2 regions of the Lentibacillus sp. Marseille-P4043 genome follow, and region 2 is predicted to be linked to the other one. Evidence: riboswitches for the same ligand, from Rfam matches in the RefSeq annotation. Region 2 holds a riboswitch; the other holds the start of a gene.

Region 1 (3,422 bases), 2.1 Mb from region 2:
GTTGAAAATGCGATTGCGATATCACCACTTCCATGATCAATATGACTGCCTGTTCTTCCTAAACCAGCAGCACATCGTTTGGCTAACCGCTTTAATTGCCGATCATACAGTGGAGCATCAGTGGCAATGATCATCATGATGGACCCATCTGGAGTGTCCATGTTTTTTGATTCCCAATCGGCAAAGAGTGCATGATCACGTTTTCCAAAATTACTTAATACAAGGCAACCTACTGTATAGTGTTCGTCATCGACATTAACAATACGTGAAGCAGTTCCGATTCCGCCTTTATAACCAAAACAGACCATGCCTTTCCCCGCACCGACAGCACCTTCTGTAACAGGTGCATTTTTGGCATGCTTAATTGCCTGTATGGCGTGTTCGGGTTTAACGGATTGTAGTCTCATGGAATTCAGATAACTGTCATTGCATTCGCCGACAACAATATTGATGGAGCTTGCGGTATCGCCAATCTCTTTGTTTTCCTCTAGCATGTATTGCAGTGTTCCTTGTATGACGGGTCCAACACTAAATGTATTTGTTAACATGATAGGGGACTCCAGTAATCCGAGTTCATCGACTTGTACAAGCCCAGCTGTTTTTCCGTAGCCATTAATGACAGCACTTGCAGCACGGGTCTTTTGTGTGAACAGATTTCCACTATGTGGGAGTATGGCCGTAACTCCGGTACAAATGGTATTCTGGTCATTGATTTTTTCGTATAGTGTTACATTGCCAACCTTAACGTCCGAAACATCGGTAATGCAGTTGGAACGTCCCTTTGGTAGTGATGGCATTTTATACACCTCTTTTTAAAAATAATTTGAATGTCATTATATCCCCTTTTCTTATTTATTGCATGGATTAAATTCTCCTGGTAAACATAGATATACTTAATTCTAAATACTTGCGCTTTATGAAAATTTAAGTTTTAATAATAACACAAGTTCATATTGCAATTTCCTTCGGGGTCGGGTGAAATTCCCAATCGGCGGTGATGAAGCGAGGGCTTCTCAGTCCGTGACCCGTGCGGTTTAATGCCAAACGGTGGATCTGGTGAAACTCCAGAGCCGACAGTTATAGTCTGGATGGGAGAAGGAATTTTTTCAGGTAGCAAGTATGTTTCTGTGTGAGAATGATTAAAACAGATAGTTATTTGTGTATGCTTCTTTGTGTATATATGAAATCTATTTGTATACCATTTTTAGATGAAGTGTTTTACATACGTGTTTTACTTATTGAAAATTCTGCCCTAACACACCTCCGAAGATCTTCGGGGGTTTTTTTAATACGAAAAAAAGGGTGATGTATGTTGATGGATGAAGATTATATGCGATTTGCTTTGAGATTAGCCAAGGAAGTGTCGGGTCAAACAAGTCCAAATCCACCAGTTGGCGCTGTAGTTGTTAAAGAAGGTGAAATACTTGGATTTGGTGCGCACCTAAAAGCGGGAGAGGCACATGCTGAGGTGAATGCTTTGCAAATGGCAGGCGATAAAGCGAGTGGTGCGACAATTTACGTAACGCTTGAACCATGTAGCCATTATGGGAAAACACCGCCATGTGTCGAGCTTATTATTGAAACAGGTATAAAGCGTGTAGTCATTGCGGTAACAGATCCAAACGAAAAAGTGGCTGGTAAAGGAATTGAAAAACTGCGAAATGCTGGAATTGGTGTGGAGGTTGGCATTTTACAAGAAGAAGCTGAACAAATTAATGCTGCATTTTTTCACTTTATAAAAACAAGGACACCATATGTAACAGTGAAATCAGCAGTCAGCCTTGATGGGAAAACGGCTACTGTTCATGGCGATAGTAAGTGGATTACAGGTGAACAGGCCCGGATGGATGTGCATCATTACCGACATACACATGATGCGATTCTAGTTGGGGTTAACACCGTTGTCATGGATAATCCTAGCCTTACTGCAAGACTTCCAAACGGCGGGAAGAATCCAGTGCGTATTATTTTAGATACCAATCTTAGAACGCCATTAGATGCGAACATTGTGACAGATAATCAAGCAGACACATGGATTTTTGTTGGCAAAAATACTGATGATCAAACAATGGCACCATATCAAAGTAGGGAACGGGTCAAGGTCATTCAAATGGATGAAGAAGTAATTACCGTTGGAAAGGTGCTCGAAGTTTTAGGAAGCAAGGGGATCATGTCGGTGTTCGTGGAAGGTGGAGCTGAAATACATGGAGCATTTTTAGAAGAAAGGCGTCTAAACCAAATGATCCTTTATCTTGCCCCCAAATTGATTGGCGGTAAAACAGCGCCAACAGCCTTTGCTGGGCGTGGTTTCCAGTCCATTGCTGAAACATTATCGCTTGCTATCAGTGATGTCGAGATGATTGGTGAAGATATCAAAATAGCAGCAACACCAAGAAAGGATGAGTAGATGTTTACAGGGATTATTGAAGAAAGAGGCACTATACAAAATATGAATAAAGTTTCGGATCAATCCATCGAATTAACGGTCGGATCGAAAAAAGTGATAGAAGATGTGAACGTTGGTGACAGTATTGCCGTAAATGGAATTTGCCTTACGGTAACGGATTATTCGGAAACAGCCTTTCAAGTAGATGTTATGCCGGAAACGATCAAATCTACTTCACTGAAATTATTAGAAGTCGGATCACATGTGAATCTGGAACGATCGATGCCTGCTAATGGTAGATTCGGTGGTCATTTTGTTTCCGGGCATGTAGATGGGACAGGAGAAATCATCAGAAAGGAAAAACATGAAAATGCCCTTTATTATGACATCCGCATTCCAGAAGCGTTAACAGCATTAATTGTCCTAAAATGCTCGATTGCAATAGATGGGATTAGCCTTACTGTTTTTGATGTAAAAGCAAGTTCGCTAACCCTTTCACTTATTCCGCATACCGTTTCAAAAACGAATTTGGGTGAAAAAAACCAAGGCGATCTAGTTAATATCGAGTGTGACTTGCTTGCGAAATATGTGCAAAATTTGTTAACCAAACAATCACAAAAAGAAGGTATCAATTAGGCATTCCTAAACAGTAATAGACTTATATGAAAGGGAAGTGGGAAAATGTTTCATTCAATAGACGCTGCAATTGCGGATTTAAAGCAAGGAAAACCAATTATCGTTGTTGATGATGAAAACAGAGAAAATGAAGGGGATCTTGTTGCATTATCGGAAAAAGCTACACCAGATGTAATTAATTTTATGATAACGCATGGAAGAGGGCTTGTCTGTACATCAATTGAGATTGATTTAGCCAGTCGACTTGAACTTCCAAAGATGACAAATCATAGCACTGACCCATTCGGCACAGCCTTTACGGTGACAATTGACCATAACAACACGAAGACAGGGATTAGTGCTGTGGAACGGTCTCAGACGATTCGTGCACTGGTTGATGCCAATGCTAGTGAAAATGATT
Region 2 (3,422 bases):
GGAATATCAGCTAAGACAGTTTTACGGTTAGCGTTCATTTTCTTTGGGATTGCAATTATGTTAGGAATTTATATTTGTATGGTTTCAAGTTGGTGGATAGCGGTCATTGGTATAGTATGTATGCTGTTTGGCTATTTATATACAGGTGGTCCTCTACCAATTGCTTATACACCTCTTGGCGAATTATTCTCCGGATTTTTAATGGGTACTGTCATAATCGGTATTAGCTATTTTATCCAAACATTGACAATAACGGGGACTGTTATTCTAGTATCCGTTCCTGTTGCAATTTTTATTGGAAGTATAATGATGTCCAATAATATTCGGGATTTAGACGGTGATAAAGAAAACGGACGAAAAACAATTGCTATCTTACTTGGCAGAAAAAATGCCATCCGTTTTTTGAGTGGCCTATTTGTTATTGCTTTTGGATTAACAGCATTTTATATTATTGATGGGATGTTACCAGTCTGGTCGATTATCGCCTTTTTAAGTGTCATAAAAGCCATTGAAGTTATTAAAAAATTTCAAGGGAAGACAAAACCCCTCGAAATGTTACCGGCAATGGTAGCTACGGGTAAGACAAATACAATTTATGGATTTTTATTAGGAATCTCATTGCTATTAAGTAAGTTATTCTAATTTTTACAGGGGGAATAATTTTATGGAATTAAAAAATACGTTAATGAATTCACTCGGAATCGAAGTCCAAACACTTGATAAGGATCTAGTCATCATGACAATGCCTGTTGATCACCGAACACATCAGCCGGCAGGTTTTTTGCACGGTGGAGCAAATGTTGCACTTGCAGAAACTGCAGCAAGTGTTGGTGCATATAACCATGTAGATCCGGAGCAGTTTAGTGTGTTTGGTATGGAAATTAACGCCAACCACATAAAAAGCAAGCGTGATGGTGTCGTAACCGCAAAAGCAGTTCCACGGCATATTGGAAAAACAACAATGGTTTGGGAAATCAACATTGTTGACGAACAGGAAGAACTTATTTGTATGTCACGTTGCACGATAGGGGTTGTACCGAAAAGGACTACTGGTAATTCCACAAAAAAATAAACAGCAAATTACTTTTCAAACTGATAAAATCATTGTATAATTAACCTTACAATTATATATCGATTCCATCTTCGGGGCAGGGTGCAATTCCCGACCGACGGTAATGAACTTTATTTGTTCTAAGTCCGTGACCCGCTTGAGCCAAGTCTCGGCGGCTGATCTGGTGTAAATCCAGAACCGACAGTTACAGTCTGGATGGGAGAAGATGTCGAGCCGTTTTCTGGTGCATTTTGTTATGCGCTATTTATTCCTGTATATGAAAATATACCCTAAAGCCCCGATTAGGCACGCTTTAGGGTTTTTAGTTTGCACAGAAAAAGGGCCTATCCTTCATCACGAGATGTGGATCGATAACAGATGAAGGAGGAATTCGATGATGCAATCTGCAAACACGCAATCATCAAAATTACTTAAACTTATTATTCTAGCATTATTAGGAACCATATCACTCTTACTATTTTTCCTAAACTTCCCGGTATTACCAGGTTTTGGTTACTTAAAAATTGATTTTAGTGATGTGCCAGCATTAATTGCTGCTTTAATCTTTTCACCGCTTGCCGGGGTAATTGTAGAGGCAATTAAAAATGTCCTTTATATGGCAATTGGCGGTGGTGAGCCTGTGGGAATAGTCGCGAATTTCTTAGCCGGTGTCATGTTTGTCGTTCCTGCAGCTGTTTTATATCACAAATTCAAAGGTGTCAAAAGTATTGTATCTGGTTTAATCGCTGGCACAATAATAATGGCAATTGGAATGAGTATTTTAAATTACCTCGTTATTTTACCAATCTATGCATTATTTATGGGCATGGAAGAGATGAATATCGAAAGTGTTAAATGGTATACCGTAACGGCAGGAATTCTACCGTTTAATATAATAAAAGGAATCATCGTTGGAATATTATTCGTTCCCCTCTTTGTTAAAATGCGTAGCTGGATTGAACAAAAGCAAGCTAACACCATATAAAGTTTTTAAAGCTGGCCAAATTTAGGCTGGCTTTATTTATTTTTGCATTATTTGCTGCTAGTGAGTGCTTTAATATTAAGATTCTTTTCATAATGTTTGTTGCTTTTTAATTGCGTAGTTGATATATAATGCGACGTAACTTGGTGTGACTTCCTATCGTCCTGTCTAAGATGAGTGCTAATCCAGCGCTGCGGGAAAATACTCGCTTTCCATGGGGAACGCTTCAGCCTCCGAGGAGGCTGAAGCCGTGCCCGCGGAAAGCGAAGTATTCTGCCGGAGCGGAATCCAGACACACAATTATCATTAGAACGAGAGAAAATGTCATGAAAGAGACTTTTCACTGTGTCACATTTTATATCTATTGCGTCAAAAACAACAAATGTTTTCGATGGGGAGAGTAATCGCAGTCCTAATCTTTTAGAAAACTGATTAATTTTAAACTAACTTCAAATCAATAATTGTAGGGCATAAAGAAATGCAGAAGGAATATTTCATCCTTCTGCATTGTGGTTTACAACTGATTATTATTCATCAATATTGATAGATAAGTTACCATCTGCCGTTTGACGTGTTTCGTTGCCGTAGTCATCGACAACTTTTACTTCAATGACGGCACCATCTGCTTTTACATTATTGGTTGCTGTCCAGTATCCAACATAATGTCCATCAGAAGTTTCACGCATTGGCAATTCTGTTGCATTGTTCCCTTGTGTATTTGTTAATGGCATATGGATAAAGAATGTTGCATCCAATCCTGGCTCACTATCAAATTCAATTTTCACGCTTTCACCGGCTTGAAGGTTTACATCATCTGTCGGTGTCACGTTTTCGATTACTGGTGCATTGTATTTTACATCAAGCGTAACTTTCTGCTTCGCCTTGTTTCCTGCTTGGTCTTTGGCGACTACTTTAATCACGTTTTCACCATTATCAAGCAAGATACGTTTTGCATACTTTCCGTCGGTAACTTTGGCCTTTTTACCGTTCACTTTAACCCAGTCAACGTTAGCATCAGCAACAATTCCTTCAACAGTAACTGTTTCACGATTTGTTTTACTTCCATCTTTAGGGTTATCAATTGTCAACTCTGGTTTTTCTGTATCCAATGTTACGGTAACAGGATCCGATTCACCTGTTTCTTCACCATTTACCATGGATATTGCGGTAAATTGATTTTCCCCTTCTGTAAGTTCAGCTGGAATCGCAAATTTACCATCATCCCCAACTTCAACTGTATCAACTTCTTCTCCGTTATTATTCAATTGTATAGTTGTTGTAGGAGATGCAGTTCCTTCAACAGTTATATCAGTTTCATTTGTTATAAAGTTTTCCGTTGGCGAAGTAATAGCAGGTGCACTTACTTCATAACTTACCAGAGCACGTATC

The links. Region 2 has a riboswitch for FMN ahead of C8270_RS10745 (ECF transporter S component). Riboswitches for the same ligand answer to the same signal wherever they lie in the genome.
Region 1: another riboswitch for FMN. It lies ahead of ribD (bifunctional diaminohydroxyphosphoribosylaminopyrimidine deaminase/5-amino-6-(5-phosphoribosylamino)uracil reductase RibD); the one in region 2 lies ahead of C8270_RS10745 (ECF transporter S component).

What each region holds. Positions count from the first base shown of each region.
Region 1 is NZ_LT984884.1:117,212-120,633, reverse strand. It holds gene C8270_RS00605 (DmpA family aminopeptidase) at 1-797, opposite strand, end outside; FMN riboswitch at 958-1,104, shown strand; gene ribD (bifunctional diaminohydroxyphosphoribosylaminopyrimidine deaminase/5-amino-6-(5-phosphoribosylamino)uracil reductase RibD) at 1,316-2,407, shown strand; gene ribE (riboflavin synthase) at 2,408-3,022, shown strand; gene C8270_RS00590 (bifunctional 3,4-dihydroxy-2-butanone-4-phosphate synthase/GTP cyclohydrolase II) at 3,068-3,422, shown strand, end outside.
Region 2 is NZ_LT984884.1:2,205,337-2,208,758, reverse strand. It holds gene C8270_RS10755 (1,4-dihydroxy-2-naphthoate polyprenyltransferase) at 1-642, shown strand, start outside; gene C8270_RS10750 (hotdog fold thioesterase) at 665-1,072, shown strand; FMN riboswitch at 1,136-1,283, shown strand; gene C8270_RS10745 (ECF transporter S component) at 1,449-2,036, shown strand; gene C8270_RS10740 (S8 family peptidase) at 2,561-3,422, opposite strand, start outside.